Regions from separate parts of the Ureibacillus sp. FSL K6-3587 genome, predicted to be linked through region 2. Evidence: a T-box and tRNA genes for the amino acid it is inferred to sense, from the RefSeq annotation. Region 2 holds a T-box; the other holds one or more tRNA genes.
What was found. A T-box is a leader RNA that pairs with one kind of tRNA and senses whether it is charged. The one in region 2 lies ahead of trpS (tryptophan--tRNA ligase), so its partner is inferred to be a tRNA-Trp.

Region 1 (3,390 bases), 1.6 Mb from region 2:
CTTAGTGATCCGGTGGTTCCGCATGGAAGGGCCATCGCTCAACGGATAAAAGCTACCCCGGGGATAACAGGCTTATCTCCCCCAAGAGTCCACATCGACGGGGAGGTTTGGCACCTCGATGTCGGCTCATCGCATCCTGGGGCTGTAGTCGGTCCCAAGGGTTGGGCTGTTCGCCCATTAAAGCGGTACGCGAGCTGGGTTCAGAACGTCGTGAGACAGTTCGGTCCCTATCCGTCGTGGGCGCAGGAAATTTGAGAGGAGCTGTCCTTAGTACGAGAGGACCGGGATGGACACACCGCTGGTGTACCAGTTGTCTTGCCAAAGGCACAGCTGGGTAGCTATGTGTGGACGGGATAAGTGCTGAAAGCATCTAAGCATGAAGCCCCCCTCAAGATGAGATTTCCCATTGCATAAGCAAGTAAGATCCCTCAAAGACGATGAGGTAGATAGGTCCGAGGTGGAAGCACGGTGACGTGTGGAGCTGACGGATACTAATCGATCGAGGACTTAACCAAAAGAAAAGCTTTCAATGCCGTTATCCAGTTTTGAGAGAACAACCTCTCAACTACTAAAAAAATTCAAATAAATACTTGACAAATAAACGAAATATGATATAATAATATTTGTCTTTCGGTGAGAAAACAAGCCTAGTGATGATAGCAAAGAGGTCACACCCGTTCCCATACCGAACACGGAAGTTAAGCTCTTTAGCGCCGATGGTAGTTGGGGGCTTCCCCCTGCGAGAGTAGGACGTCGCTGGGCTTGAAAATAGAATCATTCCGAAGTAGCTCAGTGGTAGAGCAATCGGCTGTTAACCGATTGGTCGTAGGTTCGAATCCTACCTTCGGAGCCATGCTTCTTGGAGAGTTGTCCGAGTGGCTGAAGGAGCACGATTGGAAATCGTGTAGACGGGGATAACCTGTCTCAAGGGTTCAAATCCCTTACTCTCCGCCATTATTAAGGATTGGCCCCTTGGTCAAGTGGTTAAGACACCGCCCTTTCACGGCGGTAACACGGGTTCGAATCCCGTAGGGGTCACCAATATGGAGGATTAGCTCAGCTGGGAGAGCATCTGCCTTACAAGCAGAGGGTCGGCGGTTCGATCCCGTCATCCTCCACCATAAAAATACTTATTATCGCGGGGTAGAGCAGTCTGGTAGCTCGTCGGGCTCATAACCCGGAGGTCGCAGGTTCAAATCCTGCCCCCGCAACCAAAGAGTGGTCCCGTGGTGTAGTGGTTAACATGCCTGCCTGTCACGCAGGAGATCGCGGGTTCGAGTCCCGTCGGGACCGCCATTAAAAAATAGTGGGTCGGTAGCTCAGTCGGTAGAGCAGAGGACTGAAAATCCTCGTGTCGGCGGTTCGATTCCGCCCCAACCCACCATTTTGAAAATAAATGCCGGCGTAGCTCAACTGGTAGAGCAACTGACTTGTAATCAGTAGGTTGAGGGTTCGATTCCTTTCGCCGGCACCATACTTTCGGAGGGGTAGCGAAGTGGCTAAACGCGACGGACTGTAAATCCGTTCCCTTTGGGTTCGGCGGTTCGAATCCGCCCCCCTCCACCATCTGATATTACAGGGGCATAGTTTAATGGTAGAACAAAGGTCTCCAAAACCTTCAGTGTGGGTTCGATTCCTACTGCCCCTGCCAATGAACCAGACATGATGGCGACTGTGGCGAAGTGGTTAACGCACCGGATTGTGGCTCCGGCATTCGTGGGTTCGATTCCCATCAGTCGCCCCATAAAAACTGAAAATGGATTCGAAAATAAAAAAGGATTCCATTAGGTTTCCACCAATATAGAATATAAGGATTTTATATGATATAATTGGGGTATAGCCAAGTGGTAAGGCAACGGATTTTGATTCCGTCATGCCCAGGTTCGAATCCTGGTACCCCAGCCATCAAGTATGCGGAAGTAGTTCAGTGGTAGAACACCACCTTGCCAAGGTGGGGGTCGCGGGTTCGAGTCCCGTCTTCCGCTCCAGTGTTGGCGGCTTAGCCAAGTGGTAAGGCACGGGTCTGCAACACCCTTATCACCGGTTCGAATCCGGTAGCCGCCTCCAAATGAGACAAAAAAATAATATTACGCCGATGTGGCGGAATTGGCAGACGCGCACGACTCAAAATCGTGTTCCCAAAAGGAGTGTGGGTTCGACTCCCACCATCGGCATCCATGATTAAAGTAAGTTCCAAAAAAACGTTTCCTGATAATTTGGGAAACGTTTTTTTGTTATACGGAATAAGATTTATAGGTTCTTTGTCAAATGGTGTTGGTGAATAAATTTTAGTGACATTATTTGGTAATATGTAATCGGATGGCTTAGGGGAAATTCGAGGTTCCCCTAAGCTGTTTTTATTTTCGCTAAGTTTTGGGTAATGAATATTCGTAAGCCCGAATTCAAATGACGCATTGAAAAACTTAAAACAGGGATTAAAAAAGCGTACCTATTAGTACGCATGACAAATAGCCCTACAATCTTGAATTTTTTCAGATTGAGGGCTATTTTGCTATTGCACATGATTCACGTATATTTTTAGACCAAGGCAAGTAGCGATCGATTATTTCTGGTTGCTGATGGATTGGGAGGTTTGGGAGTTCTGTCAATACTTTGACCAAGTATTGATAGAAATCAATTCCATTAGCTTTTGTCGTTTCAGCTAAACTCAAACAAACGGCATTGGCATCAGCTCCCAATTCACTCACAGAGAAAAGCCAGTTCTTCCGACCAATCACACTCGGACGAATCGCATTTTCTGCTGGGTTATTGTCAATCGCAATTCGACCGTCATATAGAAATGCTTTTAGACCTTCGGCATGTTTCAAGGTATAGTTTGCCGCTTCCGCAAGGGCACTTTTGCCGTAAAAAGGAGATTCATCTACCCATTGTAAGAATTCTTCCACAATCGGTTTGGAATATTTTTTTCGTGCTTTTCGACGTTTGCTTGGTGAAAGTTTCTTAAACTTTCGTTCCAATTCGTAGAGTCGATTACAATATTCTACACCTTTTTCGGCGTTTTTACTGTTGGCTTTTAGCCATTTTCTACGCACATGTGCCCAACAATTGGCGAATGTGACGTTAGGTAAACCAGCGTATGCAGAATATCCGTCACAAATGATGGTTCCCTTGAACTTTTCCACGAAGTCTTTTAAAACTTCCCGACTTCGCGATAACGCACTATGAAACATGACGATGGTCGGCCCTTGAGAAGCAACGCTTCGGAATACCCAGTTATAAGCATTAGACTGAGCCGACTTTCCATCCGAACGGTTGAGTATTTGAGCGTATGTTTCATCAATATGAAGAATTGATTTTTTCATAAGGAGCTCTTTCATACGATGGTAGATTGGATGAAGCCAATCCTCCGCGATTCGAATCACCCAGTTC
Region 2 (3,390 bases):
CATTGGTTGAAAACCCGAAAGCGTGTACTTAGTATGTTTGAATCGGAGCCAAAATACACTCCAATTCGATAGTGCCTTTCCCTTATTCTTTCCCTTGGTATACAGAACAAAACGCTTATTATTATATATATGTCTATTCTATGATTCTATTGTATGATGAACTAATAGAAAATGAAAAGGAAAAACACCCTTCAAATAAAATTATTTGAATTATTCAAAATTGTAGATGACAACATCAATTAAATCAAGTATTAAGTGAAAAATGATGAATTTTCTTTGCAAATAAAAAAAGCGTAAACAAGTCAAACAAAGTTGACTGAATTTACACTTTTTCCAAGGAAAACTATATGATTAATTGACCATTTTTTGGGCTTCCATCAATTGGTAAGCACGAACTTTCCGTGGCAGGAACCGACGGATTTCATCTTCATTAAAACCGACTTGTAGACGTTTTTCGTCCAAAATAATTGGCCGGCGAAGAAGTCCTGGATGTTCCTGGATCAATTCATATAATTTTTGCAAAGGCAAGCTTTCTACATCCACATTCAACTTTTGGAACACTTTTGAGCGTGTGGAAATGATCTCGTCTGTTCCATCCTCTGTCATTCGCAAAATTTCTTTGATTTCACTGATTGTAAGAGGCTCGGAAAAAATGTTGCGTTCTCTATATGGAATATCATGCTGCTCAAGCCAAGCTTTCGCTTTTCTGCATGATGTACAGCTTGGTGATGTATATAATGTTACAATCATTGTTACACTTCCCTTCCATTTGATGAGTGTTGTCTATGTTCATGATAGGCATCTATGTCAAATTTTATTAATTTAGAATTAGTATTATTTTAAATTCTGTATCAATTATACACCATTCTTTTCATTTTGAATATAGGATATTTTAAAAAATAATATATTTTATGTTGAATTTCTAAAAAAATTCGTTATTTTTGCTTAAAACCATAAAAAAATTCTTTTGCCTCCAAAATTTGCTGAACGGGATACCTCCTTTATTCCATTCCCTTTTTATTCTCATTTAGACGACAATAACCGAGAATATTCTTAATTTATTGACAAATTTCATTCTTTATGACCTACAACAGTATTACCCAATTCTGTTTAATCTCATTCCAAATTGAAAAAATTTTCGCGTTTGATTTTTCCCATAAATTACTTTATAATTCATTCATAATTCTACGATCATAAGTTAAACAACAATGACGAAGAGTAGTACATTTGATTCCTGTGTTCAGAGAGTCTGTGGTTGGTGCAAACAGATGACAGGGCAAATGGAATGGACTTCCGAGTTGGCTTTGCGAAAATGAAGGTAGTAAAGCTCGTACACTTCACGTTACGAAGAACCAAGTGGCCTCTTTAGGCAAACTGGGTGGTACCGCGGATACACATCATTCGTCCCAATACAACTGTATTGGCCGTTTGATGTTTTTTTATGGATAAAAATAGGAGGTAATATTGATGAAAACAATCTTTTCAGGAGTTCAACCAACGGGCGTTATTACTTTGGGAAATTATATCGGCGCCTTCATGCAATTCCCTGCGCTGCAAGATGAAGGAAACGCCATTTACTGCATCGTGGACCAACATGCCATCACCGTTCCGCAAGATCCCCAAGAATTGCGGCAAAACATTCGCACTCTTGCTGCCACTTATCTTGCAACGGGCATCGATCCGAAAAAAGCGACGTTATTTATCCAATCGGAAGTTCCTGCCCACACGAAAGCCGGCTGGATGCTGCAATGCATCACATCCATTGGGGAACTGGAACGAATGACGCAATTTAAAGATAAATCGGCGAAAGTCGGAAAAGAATTCGTTTCAGTCGGTCTTTTGACATATCCTCCATTAATGGCGGCAGATATCTTGCTTTATAATACAGATATCGTCCCTGTCGGAGAGGACCAAAAACAACATCTTGAATTGACCCGCGACTTGGCGGAGCGATTTAACAAACGCTTTGGCGAAGTGTTCAAAATTCCGGAAATCCAATTGCCAAAGGCGGGAGCCCGCATTAAATCCTTGCAGGATCCGACGAAAAAAATGAGCAAGTCCGACCCGAACACAAAAGCGACCATCCGCTTATTGGATACGCCAAAAGAAATTATGAAAAAAATCAAATCCGCGGTGACGGATTCCGAAGGCCAGATTTACTTCGATGAAGAAAAGAAACCGGGCGTTTCCAACCTGCTCACCATCGAAGCGGCCATTACAAACAAATCCATCGATGAAGTCGTGAAAAAATATGAAGGGCTTGGCTATGGCGCCTTTAAAGAAGGTGTGGCGACTGCCTTGATCGAGCATTTGACGCCAATTCAAGAACGCTTCAACGAACTTATCCAAACGGATGAATTGGATAAAATTCTGGATGAAGGTGCTGAAAAGGCCAATGCGATCGCCAACGAAACCGTTAAGAGAATGGAGATCGCGATGGGAATAGGTCGAATATCAAGATAAACAGCACGGCCAGCGAAATGATCATCAAATACAGCTCCGGAACGCCTAATATGAAGGAAAAAACGGCGCGCCATGAATATCCGAGCGTCCGGAAATTCAAATATAAAAGAAGATTGCTCACCGAGATGACGCATATGCCGTAGCTGAACAGAAACAGCATAAACCGAAAAATCATGCCACCATCCTTTCATACCCTTTTTATTCATCAATGAAAATAAAAATGCGTTTAGCACCAGGCTAAACGCATTTTTATTTACCTATTTATTCTTCGATTTTTTTAAACACAAGGCTCGCATTATGTCCGCCGAATCCCAGCGAGTTGCTCATCGCATATTGAATATCCGCTTTGCGGGCCTCATTTGGCACATAGTCAAGATCACATTCAGGATCCGGATTTTGCAAGTTGATTGTCGGAGGCAAAATGCCCTCTTTCAATGCCAATACCGTAAAGATCGCTTCCACACCGCCAGCAGCGCCAAGCAAGTGCCCTGTCATTGACTTTGTGGAACTCATGGCGAGCTTGTAGGCATAATCGCCAAATACCGTTTTCACCGCCATCGTTTCATATAAATCATTGTATGGCGTACTTGTACCATGAGCGTTGATATAGCCGATTTCTGTCGGATCGATTCCCGCATCATGAATCGCACGTTTAATCGCGCGGGCGGCACCTTCCCCATTTGGCGCCGGAGCTGTAATATGGTACGCGTCACCTGTTGCGCCGTAGCCAATGATTTCCGCATAAATTTTTGCTCCGCGGGCTTTCGCAAATTCGTACTCTTCCAATACCAGAATACCTGCCCCTTCACCCATGACAAATCCGTCGCGTTCTTTATCAAATGGACGGGATGCCGTATTTGGATCCGGGTTCAATGAAAGAGCCGTGGCTGAACAGAAACCGGCAAGCGACATTTTAACGATCGGTGC

Region 1: it has a tRNA-Trp gene. The T-box ahead of trpS (tryptophan--tRNA ligase) is inferred to sense a tRNA for this amino acid. The anticodon was not compared.

Annotation. Positions count from the first base shown of each region.
Region 1 is NZ_CP151969.1:1,926,944-1,930,333, forward strand. It holds rRNA gene NSS77_RS09425 (23S ribosomal RNA) at 1-515, shown strand, start outside; rRNA gene rrf (5S ribosomal RNA) at 647-762, shown strand; tRNA gene NSS77_RS09435 (tRNA-Asn) at 779-853, shown strand; tRNA gene NSS77_RS09440 (tRNA-Ser) at 862-954, shown strand; tRNA gene NSS77_RS09445 (tRNA-Glu) at 967-1,041, shown strand; tRNA gene NSS77_RS09450 (tRNA-Val) at 1,046-1,121, shown strand; tRNA gene NSS77_RS09455 (tRNA-Met) at 1,138-1,214, shown strand; tRNA gene NSS77_RS09460 (tRNA-Asp) at 1,221-1,296, shown strand; tRNA gene NSS77_RS09465 (tRNA-Phe) at 1,309-1,384, shown strand; tRNA gene NSS77_RS09470 (tRNA-Thr) at 1,399-1,474, shown strand; tRNA gene NSS77_RS09475 (tRNA-Tyr) at 1,482-1,566, shown strand; tRNA gene NSS77_RS09480 (tRNA-Trp) at 1,578-1,651, shown strand; tRNA gene NSS77_RS09485 (tRNA-His) at 1,669-1,744, shown strand; tRNA gene NSS77_RS09490 (tRNA-Gln) at 1,831-1,905, shown strand; tRNA gene NSS77_RS09495 (tRNA-Gly) at 1,914-1,988, shown strand; tRNA gene NSS77_RS09500 (tRNA-Cys) at 1,994-2,067, shown strand; tRNA gene NSS77_RS09505 (tRNA-Leu) at 2,092-2,174, shown strand; gene NSS77_RS09510 (IS66 family transposase) at 2,505-3,390, opposite strand, start outside.
Region 2 is NZ_CP151969.1:316,409-319,798, forward strand. It holds gene spxA (transcriptional regulator SpxA) at 352-747, opposite strand; T-box leader at 1,200-1,412, shown strand; gene trpS (tryptophan--tRNA ligase) at 1,468-2,463, shown strand; gene fabF (beta-ketoacyl-ACP synthase II) at 2,725-3,390, opposite strand, start outside.